Regions from separate parts of the Saccharopolyspora sp. SCSIO 74807 genome, predicted to be linked through region 3. Evidence: riboswitches for the same ligand, from Rfam matches in the RefSeq annotation. Region 3 holds a riboswitch; each other region holds the start of a gene.
The links. A riboswitch is a leader RNA that binds a small molecule or an ion and turns the genes downstream of it on or off. The one in region 3 is predicted to bind cobalamin.
Positions count from the first base shown of each region.

Region 1: it holds a riboswitch for cobalamin, as region 3 does, so the genes downstream of both, metE (5-methyltetrahydropteroyltriglutamate--homocysteine S-methyltransferase) here and V1457_RS01080 (magnesium chelatase subunit D family protein) in region 3, are expected to answer to the same signal.
Region 2: it holds a riboswitch for cobalamin, as region 3 does, so the genes downstream of both, V1457_RS30085 (ribonucleoside-diphosphate reductase subunit alpha) here and V1457_RS01080 (magnesium chelatase subunit D family protein) in region 3, are expected to answer to the same signal.

Region 1 covers NZ_CP146100.1:2,988,832-2,996,576, reverse strand. The annotation lists gene ettA (energy-dependent translational throttle protein EttA) at 1-202, opposite strand, end outside; gene V1457_RS13845 (single-stranded DNA-binding protein) at 331-762, opposite strand; gene V1457_RS13840 (cytochrome c oxidase assembly protein) at 912-2,924, opposite strand; tRNA gene V1457_RS13835 (tRNA-Arg) at 3,224-3,297, opposite strand; cobalamin riboswitch at 3,681-3,845, shown strand; gene metE (5-methyltetrahydropteroyltriglutamate--homocysteine S-methyltransferase) at 3,985-6,273, shown strand; gene V1457_RS13825 (bifunctional 2-polyprenyl-6-hydroxyphenol methylase/3-demethylubiquinol 3-O-methyltransferase UbiG) at 6,463-7,068, shown strand; gene V1457_RS13820 (SDR family NAD(P)-dependent oxidoreductase) at 7,252-7,745, shown strand, end outside.
Region 2 covers NZ_CP146100.1:6,579,148-6,586,892, forward strand. The annotation lists gene V1457_RS30065 (AAA family ATPase) at 1-1,182, opposite strand, end outside; gene V1457_RS30070 (hypothetical protein) at 1,371-2,702, shown strand; gene V1457_RS30075 (hypothetical protein) at 2,661-2,936, opposite strand; gene V1457_RS30080 (bifunctional UDP-sugar hydrolase/5'-nucleotidase) at 2,941-4,629, opposite strand; cobalamin riboswitch at 5,030-5,258, shown strand; gene V1457_RS30085 (ribonucleoside-diphosphate reductase subunit alpha) at 5,379-7,745, shown strand, end outside.
Region 3 covers NZ_CP146100.1:233,501-241,245, reverse strand. The annotation lists gene V1457_RS01095 (LysE family translocator) at 82-705, opposite strand; gene V1457_RS01090 (serine protease) at 1,002-1,826, shown strand; gene V1457_RS01085 (GNAT family N-acetyltransferase) at 1,901-2,359, shown strand; cobalamin riboswitch at 2,430-2,557, shown strand; gene V1457_RS01080 (magnesium chelatase subunit D family protein) at 2,616-4,754, shown strand; gene cobO (cob(I)yrinic acid a,c-diamide adenosyltransferase) at 5,141-5,755, shown strand; gene V1457_RS01070 (cobyrinate a,c-diamide synthase) at 5,752-7,176, shown strand; gene V1457_RS01065 (SAM-dependent methyltransferase) at 7,320-7,745, shown strand, end outside.

The DNA of each region.
Region 1 (7,745 bases), 2.8 Mb from region 3:
AACCGGGCGAGAGGAACGCCTCACCGTTGTCCGGCTGCTCGAGTCCAGCCATGATCTTGAGCACGGTCGACTTGCCGGCGCCGTTGGGACCGACGACGCCGATCTTCGCACCGGGGTAGAACTGGAGGGTCGCTTCCTCGAGGATGACCTTGTCCCCGTGCGCCTTCCGCACCTTCTTCATGGTGTAAACGAACTCGGCCATACCCCAAATCGTAGATGCGGCCCGTGTCGTCTCGTGCACCGCCGTCGGTTGCCGCCCCGACAGCGGTGCACCGACTGCTCACGAACACCCCTGGCAACATCATCACCGCTGGTCAACCGGCTGCAAGATCAGCCGGGACGGGCCGCGGTGACCTTTCCCGCGTCGAATCCGCGCGAACCGCCGGTGCCGCCGACCGCCGCGGGCGCCGCCTCCGGCTCCGGAAAACGGTTGCTGCGCGCCAGATCCAGCCCCACCGCGTTCGCCTCGATCTCGACCGAGGTTCGCCATTGCCCGTGCAGCTCGTACTCCCGCGTGCGCAACCGGCCGGAGACGACCACCGGCGCGCTCTTCGCGACCACGCCGTCCACTCCGTCCGCCACCCGCCGCCAGCAGTTCACGGTGGCGACCAGCCGATCACCGTCCACCCACTGCTCGGTGGTCTTGTCGAAGCGCCGGGCACTGCTGCCCACCCGGAAGCTGACGACCTTGCTGCCGGACACCTCGCGGGTCCGCGGCTCGGTCAGCACCGTTCCCACGACCGCCACACCGGTTTCGAACATCACTACCGCCTCGCTGTCCCGTGCGGCGCCCGCCCCTCGGACGAAAGCGCCGGGCCGGATCTCGGCCTGAATCCAGCTTGCGGTGCGCCGATCACGCGCCGCCACCTCGATTTCACGATCTGTGGACGGACGCGGCTGTTGTGGACAACTCAGCGGCTGCCGGACGTGTCGCCCTCCGACAGGCGGCGCAGCATTTCGTTGTACGCCTTGAGGTCCGCGTCCCCGTCCGCATCGGCCTTGCGGTCGATCCGCCGTGCGGCCCGATCGTCCGCGCGCGACCACTGGATCAGCAGCGCCAGCATCACCACGACCAACGGCACTTCTCCGGACGCCCACGCGAGGCCCCCGCCGAGGTTCTGATCCGCCAGCAGGTCCGGCACCCAAGGCAGCGCCAGCCCGCGGTAGAAGTCCGAGCCGATCACCGTCTTGGACATCATCAGCGTGATGCCGAAGAACGCGTGGAACGGCATCGAAGCGAACACCAGCCCGACCTTCACCAGCGGCGGCAGCTGCCGCGGCGCCGGATCGATGCCGATCACCGGCCAGTAGAAGACGTAGCCCACCAGCAGGAAGTGCGCGTTCATCGCCAGGTGCGCCCAATGCTCGTACAGCGCCGCGTCGAACAACCCGGAGAAGTACAGCGCCCAGAACGACCCCACGAACAGCGCCAACGCCACCAGCGGGTTGGTCAGCAGCCGCGTGAGCGGCGAATGCAGGAAGGCCAGCAACCACTCCCGCGGCCCCGGCGGCTGGTCCTTCGAGGCCGGCTTGAGCACCCGCAGCGCCAACGACGTCGGCCCGGCCAGCACCAGCAGCACCGGCGAGAGCATCGACAGCACCATGTGCTGTCCCATGTGGACGCTGAACATGGCGGGTGCGTACCGGCCGATGCCCGCCGAGGTGGCGATCAGGATCGACGCGCACCCGAGCAGCCACGCCGCGGTGCGCCCCACCGGCCACCGGTCGCCGCGCCGCCGCAGCTTGACCACGCCCCACACGTACAGCGCGGCCAACGCGATCGAGAACGTCCCGAAGACCAGGTCGAAGCGGAAGTCGAACAGCAGCCGCAGCACGGTCGGCGGTTCGATCGGGTACCCGACCAGCAGCTCCACCCGCGAGGGCAGCGGGCCGAGCTCCGCGGGCGGCGGCGTACGTCCGAGCGCGACGGCGACACCGATGGTCGCGAACATCGCGAGGACCTCGACCGCGCCCAGCCGCAGCAGCGCGTTGCGCCCGGCACCTTCCTCGATCCGCTTGACCGCGCGTTCCCGCTGGAAGTACGCGATGACACCGAGCAGCGCCAGGCACAGCACCTTGACCACGACCAACGCCCCGTAGGTGGTCGTGAACAACTGCTCCGGCGGCACCCGCACGTAGGAGTTGAGCACGCCGGAGACCGCCATGACGATCCAGCACACCAGCGCGATCTTGGAGAACCGCCGCGCCACCAGTCCCGCGTGCGCGCCCTTGCGCGCCAGGTGCGCGAGCACGGCGATCAGCCCGCCGACCCAGATCGTCGCGGAGTACAGGTGGAACAGCAGGCTGTTCGTGGCGATGTCGTGCGCACCGCCGCTGGCGGAGTGCCCGGTGGCGATCAGCGGCAGCATCCCGGCCAGCGACAGCGCGAAAAGCGCGACCGTCCAGCCCCACGACAGCACGATCCGGCAGGCGACGGCGAGCACGAGCGCGATCACCGCGGTGATCAGCCATGACTTGGCCTCTTCCAACGCGTCCACGAGGCCGAACAGCACGGTGCTGTCGAGCACCTCGCTCACCGGACGTCCGGTGGCGTCCGCGGCGGTGAACGGCACCAGCAACACAGCGCCGACGCACCACAGCGCGGCCGCCCAGCCTGCTGCCCGCACCGCCGCGTAGCCGTCGGCCGTCAACGGCCCGGATCGCCGCGCCGGGATGCCGAACGAGGCCAGCAGCAGCGAACCGATGCACACCACCGCGCCGGATTCGGCCAGCACCCGCGCCACAGGCAGCCCGAACCTGGTGACCGCGCCGGGGTCCGGCAGGCCGTAGGCGGCGTAGGCGTCGCTCGCGGACAACGCGGTCAGCGCGATCGCCACCACCGCGGCCAGGAGTCCCGCCGTGCCGACCAGCACTCCCACCGCACTCGATCTGCGCCGTCCGGCCGGAACCGTCTCAGAAGCCACGCGCCGAGCCTAACGGACATGTCCTGACCTGCGGTTTTCGGGTGCCGACGCACGCGAACCGCGCAACTGAGCAGGACCGGCCGGATCAAGCGTCGGCAGCCACGATCAATCAGCACGAAACGTGATCAGGTTCGACACCGAAAGTGATCAATTTGTACACGTACGGACGCGGCGGAGTTGCGGAGAGTACGCGCCACGAAGTCGGCCCGAGAGGCGTTCGGCACCTCCGCGGAACGTGGGTTAAGGTACGCTCAATTGATCTTGAGATGCTGTGGTTCGAACTCTCGACCAGGGAAAAGCGCCCCCGGCAGGACTCGAACCTGCGACCTAAGGATTAGAAGTCCTTTGCTCTGTCCGACTGAGCTACGAGGGCCTGTTCACCACATTGCTGAGCTGCACGGAGCAGGGTAACGGGCAGCTCCGCCGACCGTGGGACCGACGCGGGCGGCGTTGCAGAGCCGGTATAGAACGGCAAGCCGATCGACAGATCCGCGATCTTCGACCCCGCCGCGCCCGCTCACCGCACGGTCGGCGACCCCGCTTCGCAGCCGTTCGGACGTGATCCGCGTCTCCGATCCGGTTTCTCCCGCGAATTGCGCGAGATCGGTCGAAATCCCAGGTCACCTATCGCGCTTTCCCATGCAGTGGACGCGATGTCGGAGTTCGCGGGCCTTGTCTTCCGAGCAGAACTGGGTAACCTCCGACGTGCTGGTGGTTCGCCCGCACCGGCCCGAGCAGGCACGCGGCGGGCGAGGCAAGAGGGAACCCGGTGCGAATCCGGGACTGCCCCGCAGCGGTGAGTGGGAACGAACGCCGTCACCGGTTCCGGCCGGTCACAGCACTGAGCACGCGCTCGGGAAGCCGACGGTCAGTAGGAAGACCCGGCACCCGCCGGAGGAACGCCCGCGAGTCCGAAGACCTGCCGCCGGTGCGTGCGCCGCGATGCGCACGCGAGCCCGAGGTCCCGTGGGAGGACCGGTGGAGGAACCGCACGCGGTGGCGTGTGCCGGTCCCGGCGCGACCTCGGCGAACCTGCCGTCGAGCTCGCGAGGAGAGAGCGTTGGCCAGCAAGATCGGCTCCACCGTACTCGGCTACCCCCGGATCGGCCCGAACCGGGAACTCAAGCGTGCGCTGGAGAACTACTGGAAGTCCCGGATCTCCGAGCCGGAACTGCGCGAAGTCGCACGCACCCTGCGCACCGACACCTGGCGATCGCTGCGCGACGCCGGGCTGGATTCGGTGCCCGGCAACACGTTCTCGTACTACGACCAGGTGCTCGACACCGCCGTCACGTTCGGCGCGGTCCCGCGCCGCTTCCGGGAGCTGGGCCTGAGCCCGCTGGACACCTACTTCGCGTTGGCACGCGGCGTGGAATCGACACCGCCGCTGGAGATGACGAAGTGGTTCGACACCAACTACCACTACCTGGTGCCGGAGATCGGCCCGGACACGGCGTTCGCGCTGTCCGACCAGACTCCCGTCGACCAGTACAACGAGGCGGCTGAACTCGGCGTGCAGACCCGTCCGGTGCTGGTCGGACCGCTGACGTTCCTGCTGCTGTCGAAGCCGGAGGAGGGCGCGCCGGAATCGTTCCGCCCGCTGGACCGGCTCGACGACCTGCTCACCGCGTACACCGAGCTGCTCGGTGAGCTGCACCGCGCCGGTGTGGAGTGGGTGCAGCTGGACGAGCCCGCGTTCGTCGCGGATCGCTCGCAGGCCGAGCTGGACGCGTTGCGCGCCGCCTACCGCAAGCTCGGCGAGCTGCGGGAGCGGCCGAAGATCTTCGTGTCCTCCTACTTCGGCGATCTCGGCGACGCGCTGGGCGTGCTCGCCGCCGCCGAGGTGGAGGCGCTGGGCGTCGACCTGATCGCCGGTTCCTCCACTGTGGACAAACTGCCCGCTGTCCAGGGGCTGCGGGACAAGACGCTGGTCGCCGGCCTGGTCGACGGCCGCAACATCTGGCGCACCGACCTGGACAAGGCGCTGACCACGGCGGCGACGCTGCTCGGCGTGGCCGGTTCGGTCGCGGTCAGCACGTCCTGCTCGCTGCTGCACTCGCCCTACGACGTCGAGGCGGAGACCGGCATCGACCCGCAGGTCAAGTCGTGGCTGGCGTTCGCGGCGCAGAAGGTCGACGAGGTCGTGGTGCTCGGCCGGGCACTGCACGAGGGCCGCGACGCGGTCGGCGAGCAGCTGATCGCCGCGCGCCAGGTGATCGCCGACCGGGCCAACGCCGACCGCGTGCGCAACAACCGGGTGCAGGCACGGCTGGACTCGCTCAAACCCGAGCACGCGCGCCGCGGCGCCTACGAGAACCGCCGTGCGGCGCAACAGAAATCGCTGCGGCTGCCACCGCTGCCGACCACCACGATCGGCTCGTTCCCGCAGACCACCGACGTCCGCAAGGCCCGTGCCGCGCTGCAGAAGGGCAACATCGACCAGGCCACCTACAAGCAGCGGATGCGCGACGAGATCGAGCGGGTCATCCGGCTGCAGGAGGAACTGGGCCTGGACGTGCTGGTGCACGGCGAGCCCGAGCGCAACGACATGGTGCAGTACTTCTCCGAGCACATGGAGGGATTCGTCAGCACGCAGAACGGCTGGGTGCAGTCCTACGGCTCCCGCTGCGTGCGCCCGCCGATCCTGTTCGGCGACGTGTCCCGGCCCGCGCCGATCACGGTGGACTGGGCGAAGTACGCCCAGCAGCTCACCGAGAAGCCGGTGAAGGGCATGCTGACCGGCCCGGTCACCATCCTCGCGTGGTCGTTCGTGCGCGACGACCAGCCGCTGGCCAAGACCGCCCGGCAGGTGGGGCTCGCGGTCCGGGACGAGGTCAAGGACTTGGAGAACGCCGGGATCCGGGCCATCCAGGTCGACGAGCCCGCGTTGCGCGAGCTGCTGCCGCTGCGGTCGGCGCAGCACGAGGAGTACCTGGACTGGGCGGTGGAGTCGTTCCGGCTGGCCACCTCCGGCATCTCGGATTCGACCCAGATCCACACGCACCTGTGCTACTCCGAGTTCGGTGACGTGATCAACGCGATCGTGGCCCTGGACGCGGATGTGACCAGCATCGAAGCGGCCCGTTCGCGGATGGAGGTGCTGGACGACCTCAACGAGGTCGGGTTCGGCCGCGGCGTCGGGCCCGGTGTCTACGACATCCACTCACCGCGCGTGCCGGAATCCGGCGAGGTCTCCGACCTGCTGCGGGCGGCGCTGTCGGCGGTGCCCGCCGAGCGGCTGTGGGTGAACCCGGACTGCGGGCTCAAGACCCGCGGCTACGCCGAGGTGGAGACGGCGTTGCAGAACGTGGTCAGCGCAACCGAAGCCGTGCGTCCGGCGTTGAGCTGATCCATCGCCGGTGGCGCGGGCGGTTTCCCTTCCCACCGCCGCCTCGCGTCCCCGGCGTTTCGGCGGGGGCACGCCCAGCGCCCGGGCGTGCCCCCGCTTTTCGCTCCGGGGCGAAGACTCGGATTCGCCTTGCGCGAACGAGTGCGTTCGGCAACACCACGGTCACATTCGGCTCGGTAGCTTGGGCCCGTGGCGGTTGATCAGTGGAACCACAACGTGCACTACTACCCGCTGGTGCTCGACGAAGTGCCCGAAGGCTGCGCGGAAGCGCTGGACGTCGGCTGCGGTGACGGCAGGCTCGCGCGCGAGCTGGCGGGACGCGCGCAGCGGGTCACCGGGATCGACCGCGACCCGGGCATGATCGGCGCGGCGCGGGAGCGCGCCGACTCCCCCGGGCTTTCCTTCGTGGAAGCCGATTTCCTGGAGTTCCACGACGAGTCCAGAGCCGCCGGGTACGACTTCATCAGCAGCGTCGCGGCGATCCACCACATGGAGTTCGCCGCGGCCGTCGGCAGCATGGTGCGGCTGCTCGCCCCCGGCGGTCGGCTCGTGATCGTGGGCCTCGCGCGCAACCGGACCCCGCTGGACTGGGCGGCCGCGCTCGCAGGTCTGCCCGCTCACCAAGTGCGCGCGCGGCGCCACGGCGGCTGCGGCGACGCACCGGGAATGCCGGTGCGGGACCCGGACATGAGCTGGGGCCAGGTGCGGCGGGCGGCCGAACACCTGCTGCCGGGCAGCCGGTTCCGCAGGCACCTGCTGTGGCGCTACTCGCTGACCTGGCAGAAGCCCGGCTGAGCGACCCGCGGGCCGTGCGCCCGGACACATCGCGGAACAAAGCGGTGGTCCGGCTCGCTGCTCGTTGCGGAACCGGCACTGCCGGATGCACGACCGCGCGATGCACCGGACTCAGCACGGGGTATGGCGAAGGTGTCTCCGGCAGCCCCGCCGGACGAGCAGCCACCAGGAAAGCGAGCAGCGATGAACACCGACATGACCGGGCGCACCGCGCTGGTCACCGGCTCGACCAGCGGCATCGGCCAAGCCATCGCCACCACCTTCGCCCGCGCGGGCGCCGAGGTCGTGGTCAACGGGCGTTCCGAGCAACGGGTCGACGACACCGTGGCGACGATCCGCGCGGAGACCGGCGGCACCGTGCGGGGCATCGCCGCCGACATCGGTACCGCGGAAGGCGCCGACTCGCTGATCTCCGAGCTGCCCGACGTGGACGTGCTGGTGAACAACGCCGGGATCTTCGGCGCCGAGCCCGTCTTCGAGATCAGCGATGCGGAGTGGAGCCGGTTCTTCGAGGTCAACGTGCTGTCCGGGGTGCGGCTCGCGCGGCACTACACGCCGCGGATGGTGCAGCGCGGCTGGGGCCGGGTGATCTTCATCAGCAGCGAGTCGTCGATCTTCATCCCGACCGAGATGGTGCACTACGGGATGACCAAGACCGCCCAGCTGTCCGTCGCACG
Region 2 (7,745 bases), 340 kb from region 3:
GTCGGCCGCTTCGGTGACCAGGTCGCGGCGGCCGAGTTCGCGCACCGCCGCGGAAACCGTGCGCTGGTGGGTCCGCGCCAGCGCCGCGATCAGTTCGGGCTGCTCGCCCGGCAGCACCGCGATCGCGCGCGCCACCGCGAGGACCCGCGCGGGCAGTCCCTCCACAAGGGACGGCGCGACCACGGTCCGCCCGAGCTCTTCGAGCACCACCGGGTCCCAGCCTTCGCCGGGATGCTCGCGCAACCGCGCCGCGACCATGCCGAGCAGGAACGGGTTTCCGCCGGTCAGCTGCGCGCAACGGGCCGCGAAGTGCTCGTCCGGCGCGCTGCCCGCCGAGGCGGCGAGCAGCTCACCCGTGGCTCGCGCACCGAGCGCGGGCAGGTCCACGGTGCGGCACAGCGGCATCTCGGCGATCTCCCCGAGCATTTCCGGGCCCGCGCCGCCGTCGCCGGTGCGCTGGGTCAGCAGCACCAGCAGCGGCAGGTCCTCCGCGCGCCGCAGCAGGAAAGCCAGCCACCGCAACGAATTCTCGTCGCACCACTGCACGTCGTCCACGGCCAGCACCAGCAACCCGTCGGCGGTGAGTCCTGCGACGAGCCAGTGCAGCCCGTGCAGCACGGCGTAGGTGCTGCTCGGCGCGGGGGCGAGGCCGTCCGGCTGCAGCGCGGGCAGCGCGAGCCGGGCGCTGCCCCGCAACGCATCCGGCCGGGGCGCATCGGGCTGCGTTGCCTCGAGCCGGGGTGCATCGGTCTGCAGTGCTTCGGGCCGCGATGCATCAGTCCGAAGTGCGTCGGCGCCGGGTGCATCAGCCCGGGATGCATCGGCCCGGGATGCATCGGCCCGGGATGCATCGGCGGAGTCTTCGGCCGCGGTGCCGAATCCCAACGGCTGGAACAAATCGCGCACCGCGCCGTAAGCTCCCGACCCCGCATCCGGGCAGCGGGCGCGCAACGTGCGCGCGGCGACCGGCGCCAGCCGTCCGAGCGCGGCGTGCAGCAGCCCGGTCTTGCCGATGCCCGCGGGCCCGCGCAGCAGAACCGCCCGGCCGGAACCGCTCCCGGCTTGCTCCGCGATCCCGGTCAGCAGCTCCAGCTCGTCGTCCCGGCCGAACAATTCGGCAGGCCCGGCCCGGTCCGCACGGGCTGGTCCCGGGATGTTCCGGTGCCGTTGCTCGGCGTACATCGCACTGCTCCTGATCTCGGTGCGGCGGGAGGTTACCGGCGGTACACAGCGCGGCACAACGACGACCGGACCGCGGCACCGGGAAGGCATGAATTTCCCCGGTATATTCCGAGATTCTTGCTGAATCCTTTCCGGTGATCTTTTCACGGTCCGCACACGTCCGATCACTTTCCGTATAGCATCGCCCGGTGCCCGGAGAGGAGATCCCGCCGGAATTCTGGCGTTGCCCGCAGGTCCGCGACGCCTTGGCGGCCCACGACATCGGCTCGGTCTACCGCGCGCTGCGCACGCACGGCGTGCCGCAGATCCGCATCGCGGCGCTGACCGGGCAAGCCCAGAGCGAAGTCAGCGAAGTGCTCAGCGGCCGCGCGGTGCGCAGCTACGACCTGTTGTCCCGCATCGCCGAGGGACTCGGCGTGCCGCGCGGCTGGATGGGCCTCGCCTACGCCGGAGGTGACGAGCAGGCACCCGACGCGGAAGAAGAGGAGGAGCAGGTGAAACGACGGAGTTTCCTGTCCTACGCGGGCTCCGTGGTGGTCGGTGGGCAAACCGACGCCGGCCCGCCGGGCGTGCGCGACCTCACCGCGCACAGCGCTGCGCCGACCAGGGTGGGCGCTTCGGACCTCGCCGCGATGCAGCGGATGATCACCGAGCTGCGCACGCTGGATCAGCGCTACGGCGGCGTCGGCCAGTACGGCACGATCGCCGCGTCGGCCCGGCAGGCCGAGGCGATGCGCGAGGCGTGCATGTCCGAGCAGGTACGCGCGGACCTGATGGCCATGCTGTGCAACCTGCACGCCACCGCGGGCTGGATCGCGGCGGAGAACGGGTTGTTGCAAGCCGCGCACGGGCACTACGGGCGCGCGCTGTCGTTCGGCCGGGAAGGCACGGATCCGCTGGCGATCTCCCGCGCCCTCTACGCCGCCGGGCGCACCGAGCTGCACTTCGGCGATGCCGAGTCGGCGTTGAAGCTGTTCCAGCTCGGTTCGCTGCGCACCGACTCGTCACCGCTGGTGAGTTCGGTGCTGCAGCTCAACTGCGCGTGGGCGGCCGCGTTCGGGCAGCGCAAGAACACCGTGCAGCGCGCACTGGAGCAGGGCCGCAGCCAGCACGCGGCCGCGTCGATCGACGACGACTACCCGCTGCTGCGGTGGTTCCGCGAAGCCGACCTGCTGGGCATGACCGGGTCGGTGCAGCTGGCGATGGGTGATCACGAAGGCGCCGCGGGGAACCTCTCGCGCGCGGTGGCCGCCCGCGCTCCGGGCGAGGTGCGTTCCACCGTGTTCGAGCTGGCGAGCCTCGGGGAGGCCAAGTTCGCGCTCGGCGACCACGCCGCCGGTTTCCGGCACGGCCGCCGCGCGGTGCTGCTGGCCTCCCGGGTGCGCAGCGCGCGCCTGCGCGGCCGGCTTGCCGGGTTGCGCGCGTGGTCGGCGCAGCTGGCGGACCGGCAGCACGCGGCCCGCGATGACGCCGCGGAGCTACTCACCCGCATCGACCGGCTCGCCGGCGTGCAGGGCTAGCGCCTCCTCCGGCGTGATTTCGCCGGCGATCACCCGGCGTGCCAACGCGTAGCTGACCGGTCGCGCGGTTCCTGCTCGCTCGGTCAGCAGCCACACGACGCAATCCAGCATCGCCCGGAAGTAGCCTTTCGCCCGGTCCCGCCCGCCCGGCGCGGTGCCCAGCGCCGCCCCGCCGCGGGCGCGCTGCGCGAGTGCGGCGCGCGCACCGGCGACGGTTTCCTGCAGCGCGTCCACCGGCTCACCCGGTGGCGGTGATCCGGTCCGCAGGCGGCGGCACGATGCCCGGGTGCGCGCCGAGGTATCCCAGCAGCGCGTCCAGATCGACCGGGCCACCGGTCACGTCGGTGCCCTCGGTGAAGCCGCTGAAGCCGTCGCCGCCGCCCGCCAGGAAGTTGTTCACCGCGACGCGGTAGGTCGCGCCCGGATCAACGGGTTCGCCCGCGATGGCCAGATCGGACACCTTGGACCCGGCGGGCGCGGATTCCGAGTAGGCGTAGTGCAAAGTGGACGAAATCTGCAGCATCGTCGCGCCGTCGCCCTGCCACTGCTGCTCCAGCACGTTCTTCAACTGCGCGCCGGTGAGCGTCATGGTCTGCATGGTGTTGCCGAACGGCTGCACGGCGAACGCTTCGCCGTAGGTGATCACGCCGTCACCTTCGCCGTTCGCCGACGACCGGTGCGGCAGGTCGGCGCGGATTCCGCCGGGGTTGGTCAGCGCCACCTGCGCGCCGGTCCCCTTGGTGGCTTCCATCTGGGCGTCGGCGATGAGGTCGCCGAGCGTGGTTTCCCCGGACGGCGCGGGATCGCGGCTCAAGTCGCCGGTGGCGGTGCCCACTTCGCGGTTCGCGATCGGGGCGGCTTTGGTCTTGGCTTCGTCGACCAGCGCGGCGGTTTCCGGGTCGGGTGCGATGTCGCGGCTGACGATTTCGTTGCGCGCCTTGGTCTTGTCCCGCACGACGTCGCCGGTTCGGTGGTTGATGCTCAGGTCCATCGTGGACAGCAGACGCCCGTAGGAAGCGCCTTGCACGACCGGGCGCGGATCGCCGGCCGGGTCGTCGACGGTGCAGTTGTACTGCTGGTGGCTGTGCGCGGTGAACAGCGCGTCGACCTTCGGCGAGGCGGCCGCCGCGACGCGAGTGGCCGGTCCTTCCGGGGCCACCGCACAGGAATCCGGCCCGCCGCCTGCGGCTTCGTCGCCCTGGTGCATCAGCACGACCTGCGCTTTGACCCCGAGTCGGTCGAGCGCTTCGGCGGTGCGGTCGATGGCGGCGACCTCGTCGCCGAACTCCAGGCCCGCCACCGCGTCCGGGCTCACCGACTGCGGCAGGTCGTGCAGCGTCACGCCGATGATCCCGATGGGCACACCGCCGGAGCGCTGCACGCTGAACGGCAGCAGCGCGGGCCTACCGTCCGCAAAGGACACATTCGCACCCAGGGTCGGGAAATCGGCACCGTCGAAGGAATCCCGGAACGCGCAGCCGTCCTCGGGGTGGCACCCGCCGCGCTGCATCCGCTGCAGCTCGGGGTAGCCCTCGTCGAATTCGTGGTTGCCGACGACTTGGGCGCGCACGTCCTGCGAGTTGAGGAATTCGACGGTCGGTTCGTCGTGGAACAGCGCGGATTCCACCGGCGATGCGCCCACGCTGTCCCCGGCCGAGAGCACCAGCGAGTTCGGCACCTCCGCGCGCAGCCGGTCGATGTGCGCGGCGAGGTAGGCGGCACCGCCCGCCGGGACGCTCGTCCCGTCCGCCAGCTCGACCTCGCCGGATGATCCGGACGGCGCCGCGAGGTTGCCGTGCAGGTCGTTGAACGTGATCAACCGCACCTCGGTGTCGGCGGGCGCTGCCTGCGCGGGCAGCGCCGTTCCGAAGGTGACCAAGCACGCGGCGACCGCGACGGCGGCGCTGCGCACGCGACATGCGCGCATCCGATTGTCCTCCCACCCACCAGTGATCCACCGGACATTCTGCCGCCACCCCTCCCCCGAATCCACCCTCTCTTTTCGGAGTGAACGGCCTGTTCGTCCCACTAGATTGGTCGAGCGGTCCGTTCACTCCTCGCGAACCCGGCAGTTGCCGCGCGCCCGACACGCCCGCACATCCCCATTCCGAGCAGCTTCGATCCGGGTGAACGACCTGTTGGTCCGGCTAGATTGGTCGAGCGGTCCGTTCACTCGGAGATGTGCGGCGGATGGCCTGGCGTGTCCGGCAGGGTGCGGGCACCGCCAGGAGCAGGGTGCGGTGACCGCCGGGGCGGGCGGCCGGTCATCGGCGGCGGGCGGCGACACGCGGAGTCTTGGGGTGCGGGAGAGGACTCGGCCCAACATGTAGTGTGGCCGCGCTGATGGTCACCGGGGTGCCCGGTGGGACAACAGGGAACCCGGTGCGAATCCGGGACTGCCCCGCAGCGGTGAACGGGAACGACCGCCGTCACCACCTCCCCGGGTGGTGCAGCACTGGACGCCCGAGGCGTCCGGGAAGCGACGGCCAGTAGGTCCGGCGCGACGACGCCGGCTGCTCGTGAGTCCGAAGACCTGCCATCGGTGCGCGCACGAGGGGTGCGCGCTGTCCGGGACCTCGCGGGCGGGTCGCGCGGACGTGCGGTGCTGCGCGCCGCTGTCCCCGCGCGCTCGTCGACGGCCCCGGGCTGGTGTCCGAGCTTGCGAGGAGACAGCCAGTGACCCGATCACCCATCGCCCCAGCATCCACACAGCACGCAGCATCCGCGCAGGCGGCAGCACCCGCGCAGGCCCCGGAACGGACCGCCGCCGCGCCGCCCGACCTCGAAGTGACCGGCCCGGACGGCACCCGGCACCGGCTGGACTGGTCCCGGGTCAGCACCGTCGTGGAGCAAGCCTGCACGGGATTGTCCGATGTGGACTCCGCACGAGTGCTGCGCGAGGTCCGCCGCACGCTCTACGACGGGATGCGCGCGGCCGAACTGGCCGAGTCGCTCACCATGTCCGCCCGCACTCTGGTCGAGAGCGAACCGAACTATTCCCTGGTCACCGCACGCCTGCTGCTGGACGAGCTGCGCCGCGAGGCGCTCAGCGCGCTGCACGGCGCGCCCCGGCAGGCCGACCAGGTCCAGATGCGCGAGCACTACCCGTCCTACTTCGCCGCGTACGTCGGCCGCGGTGTCGAGCTGGGGCAGCTGGACCCCGAGCTGGCGCGCTTCGACCTGGACCGGCTCGGCGCGGCGCTGGACGCCGACCGGGACACCACGTTCGGTTTCCTGGGCCTGCGCACGCTTTACGACCGTTACCTGCTGCACGACGGCGGCGTCCGCTTCGAGCTGCCGCAGGCGTTCTTCATGCGCGTCGCGATGGGTCTGGCGCTGCAGGAAGACGATCGCGAGGCGCGCGCCATCGAGTTCTACGACCTGCTGTCGTCGTTCGACTTCATGTGCTCCACGCCGACGCTGTTCAACGCGGGAACCACCCGCCCGCAGCTGTCCTCCTGCTTCCTGACCACTGTGGACGATGACCTGCCGGGGATCTTCCACTCCGTGAGCAACAACGCGCTGCTGTCGAAGTACGCGGGCGGGCTGGGCAACGACTGGACCCCGGTGCGCGGAACCGGCGCGCACATCAGGGGGACCAACGGCAGCTCGCAGGGCGTCGTGCCGTTCCTGAAGATCGCCAACGACACGGCGGTAGCGGTCAACCAGGGCGGCAAGCGCAAGGGCGCCGTCTGCGCCTACCTGGAGACCTGGCACATCGACATCGAGGAATTCCTCGACCTGCGCAAGAACACCGGCGACGACCGCCGCCGCACGCACGACATGAACACCGCCAACTGGGTGCCGGACGAGTTCATGCGCCGCGTGCACGCCGACGGCACCTGGACGTTGTTCTCCCCGGACGAGGTCCCGGACCTGCACGACCTCTACGGCGCGGAGTTCGCGCAGCGCTACCGCCACTACGAGGCCGCCGCCGAGCGCGGCGAGCTGAAGGTCTTCCGGCAGGTCGGAGCCGTGGACCTGTGGCGGCGGATGCTGACGATGCTGTTCGAGACCGGGCACCCGTGGATCACCTTCAAGGACCCGTGCAACCTGCGCTCCCCGCAGCGGCACGCCGGCGTCGTGCACTCCTCCAACCTGTGCACCGAGATCACGCTCAACACCAGCTCGGACGAGGTCGCGGTGTGCAACCTCGGCTCGATCAACCTGGCCCGCCACGTCACCCCGGACGGCATCGACCACGAGCGGCTGCGCGGCACCACGCGCACGGCGGTGCGGATGCTGGACAACGTGATCGACGTGAACTTCTACACGATCCCGGAGGCGCGCAACTCGAACCTGCGGCACCGCCCGGTAGGGCTGGGGCTGATGGGCTTCTCGGACGCCCTGTTCGCCCAACGCATCCCGATGGCTTCGCAGCGGGCGGTGGAGTTCGCCGACCGCAGCATGGAGGAGATCAGCTTCCACGCCATCGCCGCCTCGAACGAGCTCGCCGTCGAGCGCGGTCGCTACGAGTCCTTCGACGGTTCCCTCTGGAGCCAGGGCGTGCTGCCGATCGACTCCCTGCGGCTGCTCGCGGAATCTCGCGGTGACGCCGATTTCGACCATTCGTCCACGATGGACTGGGACGCGTTGCGGGAACGCGTCCGCACCGGCGGGATGCGCAACTCCAACGTGATGGCCATCGCGCCGACGGCGACGATCTCGAACATCTGCGGCGTGGGCCAATCCATCGAACCGCTCTACCGCAACCTGTACGTCAAGTCCAACATGTCCGGCGACTTCACGGTGCTCAACGAGGACTTGGTGCGAGACCTGAAGACGGCCGGGTTGTGGGACGAGCAGATGGTGCGCGACCTGAAGTACTTCGACGGCGACCTCAGCCCCGTCGAACGCGTCCCCGCCGAATTGCGGGCGCTCTACGCCACCGCCTTCGAGATCGAGCCGCGCTGGCTGGTCTCGGCCGCCGCGCGCAGGCAGAAGTGGCTCGACCAGGCGCAATCGCTGAACCTCTACTTGGCCGAACCCAGCGGCCGCAAGCTCGACGAGCTCTACCGCAGCGCGTGGCGAGCGGGACTGAAG
Region 3 (7,745 bases):
GGAGCAGGGCCGGGGCGCGCGCCGGGCGCCCCGGCCTTCGCATGTTCCGGGGCGGTGCCTGAGAAATCGGCCGGAAGCGGCTCAGCTCGCGACGAGGCCGACCGAGATGGTCAGGAACGCGGCTGCGCTGACCATGTCCAGCGAGCGCGCCACCCGCGGATGCCGCAGCCGGTCGGCGATGCGCGCGGCGGCCAGCACGACGGTGATCTCCCAGATCGCGGCCACCACCAGGAACACCGCGCCGAGCATGATCAGTTGCAGCGTCGGCGCGGTGGCGCCGCCCACGAACTGCGGCAGGAACGCGAGGCTGAACAGCAGCATCTTGGGGTTCGTGATGTTGCTCAGCAGCCCCTGCAGGTACGGCCGCCGCACCGGGGCGCCGCCGCCGAGTTCTTCGCCGCTTCGCTTCCGCGTCAGCCACAGCCCGCGCACGATCGTCGCCGCCAGGTAAACGAGGTACGCCGCGCCCGCCCATTTCAGCGTGGACAGCACCGCCGGGTTGCTCGTGATCAGCGCGCCGAGTCCGCAGATCACCAGCGCGACCTGCGCGATGCTGCCGCTGTGGATGCCGGCCAGCGCCCGCAGCCCGGCTCCGGTGCCCTGCCGCAGCGAGGTCCGCAGCAGCAGGAACGCGTCCACACCGGGCGTGAGCACTACTACTGCACTGGCGAGCAGGAACGCAGGCAGCGTCGTGAAGTCCAGCATGGCGGGTTCGCTCCTCCTACTCGGGCGCGCGAAGGCACGGCGGGCCGCGCGGCCGCCGGGCAAGATTCACCGGATCGTGGGTGATCTCGGGAGTCCGCATCGTCGCGGTCTCCGGATCAACGAAATGAGTGGCTGGATGAACGGTGGATGAAGAGCTTGATCGACGTTCTTTTTCCTGCCGATGACCATAGTAACGAAAAATTTTGCCGCCTGGATGTGAGTTCAGCCTCCTGACCTCTATGTGACCGGGCCGCTACGGTGTGCCGCCGTAGATCCCCGCGACCATGGAGGCCGACGTGTTCAACGGCAGCGCTCGCAAGTTCCGGCTCCCGCTGCGAAGGCTGTTCGCGGGGTGCTCCGCGGGAGCCGCTGCCGTGGCGCTGATGAGTCCGGTCGCGTCCGCCGAAACACCCGGCGGCGGCAAGGAACGCGTCGTCGGCGGGGAGGGCACCGGGATCGAGGCCGCGCCTTGGGCGGTCGCGCTGACCGACCCGGACGGCAACCAGTTCTGCGGCGGGACGCTGGTCGCCCCGGACAAGGTCGTCACCGCCGCGCACTGCACCTTCGACACCGCCACCGCGCAGCCGCGCGCCGTGGGAGAGCTGCGCGCGGTGACCGGGCGGGAAGATCTGCGCACCTCCGCCGGGACGGTTTCGGAAGTTCGCGAAGTCTGGGTGCACCCCGAGTTCCGGGACGTCGGCCACGGCCACGACGTCGCCGTGCTGACCCTGACCGCTCCGGCGCCGCAGCCGCCGCTGCCGATGGCCGGGGCCGGGGAAGTCGAGCCCTACCGGCCCGGAACTCCGGCCCGCGTCTACGGCTGGGGCCGCACCACCGAGTACGGGTCCACTTCGGACACACTGCGCTCCGCCGACGTGCCGATCAACAGCGACGAGCAGTGCCGCAACACCTACCCGGAATACGACGGCACGACCATGGTCTGCGCCGGACTCCCCGAAGGCGGCCGGGACGCGTGCACCGGCGACTCCGGTGGCCCGCTGGTCGCCGAAGGCAGGCTGGTGGGAGTCGTCTCCTACGGCGCGGGATGCGGGCGCCCCGGCGCCCCCGGCGTCTACGCCCGGATTTCCGGTGTCGCCGCCGAGATGGCCCCGCAGCTGTGACGACGACAGTGGCGTTTACTACTTCGCCGCAGGTGAATGCGGGTCGCGCGACCCGCGTGTGATATCCCGGAGTGGTGACGCTGCAACCGCTTGCCACCGCTGTGCAACGCGCCTACACGGCCGACCTCGACGCCGAGGACTTCTACAGACTGCTGCGCCTGCGGGTGGACGTGTTCGTGGTCGAGCAGCAATGCCCCTACGCCGAGCTCGACGGCCGCGACCTGGACAGCCGCACCCGGCACTTCTGGATCGACTCGGCCGACGGCTACGTGCTCGGCTACCTGCGGCTGCTGGAGGACGCCGGCGGCGGTTTCCGGATCGGCCGGGTGGCCACCGCGAAGAACGCCCGGGGGATGGGGCTCGGCGCGAAGTTGATGCGCGCGGCGCTCGCCGAGGTGCGCAGTTCGCCCGCGGTGCTCTCGGCGCAGACCCGGGTGCTGGAGTTCTACCGCCCGTTCGGCTTCGAGCCCTCCGGTGAGGAGTACCTCGAAGACGGCATCGCGCACATCGACATGTTGCGCTGCCCGGCGTGATCGCTGCCGCAGCGAGGTTCCTCGGCATCGGCTGATCTGCGACGATGCTCGCTGGTCCCAGCCGGGCAGGTCAGGAAGCCGGTGCGAGTCCGGCACGGTCGGCGCCACTGTGACCGGGGAGCGGGTCCCCTTCGCGAGCCACCGGGACGCCTGGGAAGGCCGGGGAAGTTCCGCGCGGATCCGGGAGTCAGGACACTGCCTCGCCCCGGCACAGCCGACATCGGGGCGTCCGAGACCCGAGGAAGGAACTCCTGGCATGACTGCTCCCGCGAGGGCGCGCTTCCCGTTCTCCGCCGTGGTCGGGCACGACGACCTGCGGCTGGCGCTGCTGCTCAACGCGGTGCACCCGCGCATCGGCGGCGTGCTGGTGCGCGGCGAGAAGGGCACCGCGAAGTCCACTGTGGTCCGTGCGCTGGCTGCGCTGCTGCCCGCGCTGGACGTGGTCCCGGACTGCCGGTTCGGCTGCTCCCCGCAGCAACCCGACCCGGAGTGCCCGGACGGCCCGCACGCGGCGACGGCCGCCGAGCAGCGGTCCGCCGAGCTGGTGGAACTGCCGGTCGGGGCCACCGAGGACCGGCTGGTGGGGTCGCTGGACTTGGAGAAGGCGCTGACCGAGGGAGTCCGGGCCTACCAACCGGGTCTGCTGGCCGCCGCGCACCGCGGAGTGCTCTACGTCGACGAGGTCAACCTGCTGCACGACCACCTGGTGGACCTGCTGCTGGACGCGGCGGCGATGGGGCGCGCGCACGTCGAGCGGGAAGGCGTGTCCATCACGCACGCCGCCTCGTTCCTGCTGGTCGGCACGATGAACCCGGAGGAAGGTGAGCTGCGTCCGCAGCTGCTGGACCGCTTCGGCCTCACCGTGCAGGTCTCGGCTTCGCGGGAGGTAGCCACGCGCACCGAGGTGGTGCGGCGGCGGCTCGAGTTCGAGGCCGACCCGGCGGGTTTCGCGCAGCAGTGGGCCGAGCAGGACGCCGAGCTGGCCGAGCGGATCGCGGCCGCCCGCGCCCGCGTCGAGTCGGTGGTGCTGCCGGATTCCGAGCTGCGCCGGATCTCCGCGCTGTGCGCGGCGTTCGACGTGGACGGGATGCGCGCGGACCTGGTGCTGGCCCGCACCGCTGTCGCGCACGCCGCTTGGCGCGGTGCGGACGCGGTCGAGGAGGTCGACGTCGAGGCGGGCTCCCGGCTGGCGCTGCCGCACCGGCGGCGCCGCGATCCGTTCGACGAGCCGGGTGTGGACGAGGAGCAGTTGCAGCAGGCGCTGTCCGATGCCGCGGAGCACGCCGAGGACTCGGGCGACGACTCCGGGGACGCTGGGGATTCGGGCGACGCTGGGGATTCGGGCGACGACGAACCGCCGGACGGACCGGACGACGGGCCGGGCGGCGGATCTCCGGACGGCGGTCCGGACGACGGCCCGGACGGTCCCGGTGGCGGACAAGCCCAGCAGCCGCCGGAGAGCGCTGCTGATCAGCAGAACGGGCAGCAGCAGGAGAAATCCGGCGGCAACGGCCCGGCGCCCGCGGGCAAGCCGCCCGCCGCGCCCGCTCCGGCCTTCCGCGCCCGACTGCTGGAAGTCCCCGGGGTCGGCGAAGGCGCGCCCGGCCGCCGTTCCCGCGCGCGCTCCCGCACCGGCCAGACCATCCGTTCCTCCACAGTGGACGGAAATGGCGTGCACCTGCCCGCCACGCTGACCGCCGCCGCCCCGCACCAGCTCGCGCGCGGGCGCAGCGGCCCGGGACTCGTGCTGCACCAGGAAGACGTCCGCCGGTCGGTGCGCGAAGGCCGCGAGGGCAACCTGGTGCTGTTCGCCGTGGACGCCTCCGGCTCGATGGCCGCCAGGGAGCGGATGTCCGCGGTCAGCGGCGCGGTGCTGTCCCTGCTGCGGGACGCCTACCAGCGGCGCGACAAAGTGGGCGTGGTGACGTTCCGCGCCGGTGCCGCGGAACTGGCGCTGCCGCCGACCTCGTCGGTGGAGATCGCCGCCTCCCGGATGCGCGATCTGCGCACCGGCGGCCGCACTCCGCTGGCCGACGGCCTGCTGAAAGTCCGCAAGGTGGTGCAGACCGAACGCACCCGGGACCCGCGCAGGCGCCCGCTGCTGGTGCTGCTCACCGACGGCAAGGCCACGATTCCGGCCGGTGAAGCGGCCGGCGGTGGGCGCTCCGGCGCGCAGCGCGCGGTGCGGGATTCGTTGCGTGCGGCCGGATTGCTGGCCGGGCTCGGAGTGGCTTCGGTGGTCGTCGACTGCGAGCAGGGCATGGTCCGGCTCGGCTTGGCCGGGCAGCTCGCCACCGCGCTCGGCGGGGCCTGCCTGCGGCTCGAGGAGCTCTCCGCGGACGCGGTCGCTGGAGTGGTGCGCGCGGCCCGCGACGGCGTGGCAAAGGCCGCCTGATTCCGATTCGGTCACAACACGCGCGGGCAGGTGTAGGAATATCCCGGCGAACTTGGTAAGGTGTTCTTCGTCCACCTGACCCCCAGGGGTGGACCACGAGGCGCCCTCGCGCTCCCGATGACCCCCAGGTCGGTTGAGCGCGGGGGTGCTTTCTACGCACCTCGGCGAATCTCGCGCACCGGCCGCAATCCCGCGGCGTACCGGTGGAATCCGGGCAAACGATTTCGTCGCCGAGGCCGTTCGGGCGCGGTGCAACGGGTGCGTCGCCGGTTGCAGTGTGCCGGGCCGCTCTGCGACCTCGGCCGGTTGCGCGCGCAACGGTGTTCCGGCGCACTCCGCCGAGCTGGTCCTGCGATCTCGGCCGCGCCGTGGCTTAGGCTCGGGCCATGCCGCAGGGAAAACCATCGACCGTCCCGGACGACGGGCTGACCACCCGCCAACGCCGCAACCGCCCGCTGCTGGTCGTGCACACCGGCGAGATGAAGGGCAAGTCCACCAGCGCGTTCGGCATGGCGCTGCGCGCGTGGAACCAGGGCTGGCCGGTCGGGGTCTTCCAGTTCGTCAAGTCCGCCAAGTGGAAGGTCGGCGAGGAGAACGCGTTCCGCGCCCTCGGGCGGCTGCACTCCGAAACCGGTGAAGGCGGGCCGGTCGAGTGGCACAAGATGGGCGAAGGCTGGTCGTGGGCCCGCAAGCAGGGCACCGAACAGGACCACGCCGAGGCCGCGCTGGAGGGCTGGCACGAGATCGCGCGCCGGCTGGGCGAGCAGCGGCACGGCATGTACGTGCTGGACGAGTTCACGTATCCGCTGCACTGGGGCTGGGTCGACGTCGCCGAAGTGGTTTCGACGCTGCAGGACCGGCCCGGCCACCAGCACGTGGTGATCACCGGCCGGAACGCGCCGCCGGAACTCGTCGAGGCCGCCGACCTGGTGCTGGAGACCGGCAAGATCAAGCATCCGATGGACACCGGGCAGAAGGGCCAGAAGGGCATCGAGTGGTGAGCCCGCGGGTCGTCATCGCCGCGCCCGGTTCCGGGCAGGGCAAGACGACGGTGGCGACCGGCCTGCTCGGCGCGCTGCGCCGCCGGTCGCTGCGGGTGGCGCCGTTCAAGGTCGGCCCGGACTACATCGACCCCGGCTACCACCGGGTGGCGGCCGGGCTGCCGGGGCGGAACCTGGATCCGGTGCTGGTCGGGCAGCAGCGGATCGCGCCGTTGTTCCGGCACGGCAGCGCGGGCGCGGACATCGCGGTGGCCGAAGGCGTGATGGGGCTTTTCGACGGCAAGCTCGACGCGGGCGCGGACGGGCCCGCGTTCGGTTCCACCGCGCAGGTCGCGGACCTGCTGCGGGCTCCGGTCGTGCTGGTCGTGGATGCCCGCGGGCAGAGCCAGAGCCTCGCCGCGCTGCTGCACGGGTTCCGCAGCTTCCAGCCGGGAGTGCGGCTGGCCGGGGTGATCCTCAACCAGGTGGGCTCGGACCGGCACGAACAGGTGCTGCGGGACGCGGCGGAATCGGTGGGGCTGCCGGTGCTGGGCGTGCTGGGGCGCACGGACGGGCTGAGCGTGCCGTCGCGGCACCTGGGCCTGATCACGGCCGCGGAGCACGGCGGCGCCGCGTCCGAGGCCGTGGACGCGATGACCGACGCCGTGGAAGCAGGCGTGGATCTGGACGCGGTGATCCGGCTGGCCCGCGAAGCGCCGGAGCTGCCGGACGAGCCGTGGCGGCCCGCGGACGAGGTCGCCGCGCCGGCGGATCGGCCCGGTGCGGATCGGCCTGGCGCGGATCTGGCGTCCCGGCCGGTGATCGCGGTCGCCGGCGGTCCGGCGTTCACCTTCGCCTACACCGAGCACGTCGAGCTGCTGACCGCGGCGGGCGCCGAGGTCGCGGTGCTCGACCCGCTGCGCGACGAGCGGCTGCCGGAGGGAACTCGCGGACTGGTGCTCCCGGGTGGATTTCCGGAGCAGCACGCGGCCGAGCTGTCCGCGAACTCCGCGCTGCGCGCGGAGATCACCCGCTTCGCCGAGTCCGGGGCGCCGATCCACGCCGAGTGCGGCGGGCTGCTCTACCTCGCCGAGGAGCTGGACGGTCATCCGCTGTGCGGGGTGCTGCCCGCGCGGGCGGAGATGTCGCCGACGCTGACGCTGGGCTACCGCGAGGCGGTCGCGGCCACGGACTCGCCGTTGTGCCAGCGCGGTTTCCGGCTCAACGGGCACGAATTCCACCGCACCAGGCTGCAGCCGGGCAGCGGCCCCGAGCCTGCCTGGTACTGGCGTGCGGGCACGGCGGTGTCCGAGGGTTTCGTGCGCGGCGGGCTGCACGCCTCCTACTTGCACACTCACCCGGCCGGGGCGCCGGAGCTGGTGTCGCGCTTCGTGGCCTCCTGTTCGCAGCGGGTCACCGGGGATGCAGACACGGCAGTGTGAACGCCGGTCGACCACCAGGTACGGTTTCTGCGGCTGCGCGGCTGCGCTGGGTGACCCCGGGCGGGCCGCGCATTGTCCTCAGTGGACTGATCGGGCCCGGTTCCGCGGCCGCGCACCGGCGAGGCGACAAGAGGAGAGCAACAGTGAGTGGGCGGATCTCGTTCATCGGAGCCGGACCCGGCGCGGCCGACTTGATCACGGTCCGCGCGGCGCGGCGCATCGCCGAGGCCGATGTCGTGGTGTGGTCCGCCAGCGTGCTCGCGCCCGAGTGCGTGCGCGAACACGCCGCAGCCGACGTCGAGCTGATCGACTCCTCGCAGCTCAACCACGAGCAGGCCGTGGAGGTCTACCGGCGCGCCGAGCGGGACAAGCTCCGCGTGGTCCGGTTGCACGCGGGTGATCCGGCGCTGTGGGGCGCGGTGCAGCAGCAGTACGACGCGTGCACCCGGATGGACCTGGAAGTCGAGATCGTGCCCGGCGTCGCCGGGTTCACCGCGGCCGCGGCCGCCGTCGGCCGCGAGCTGACCGCGCCGGAGAGCGCGCAGTCGGTGGTGCTGACCCGGCTCGGC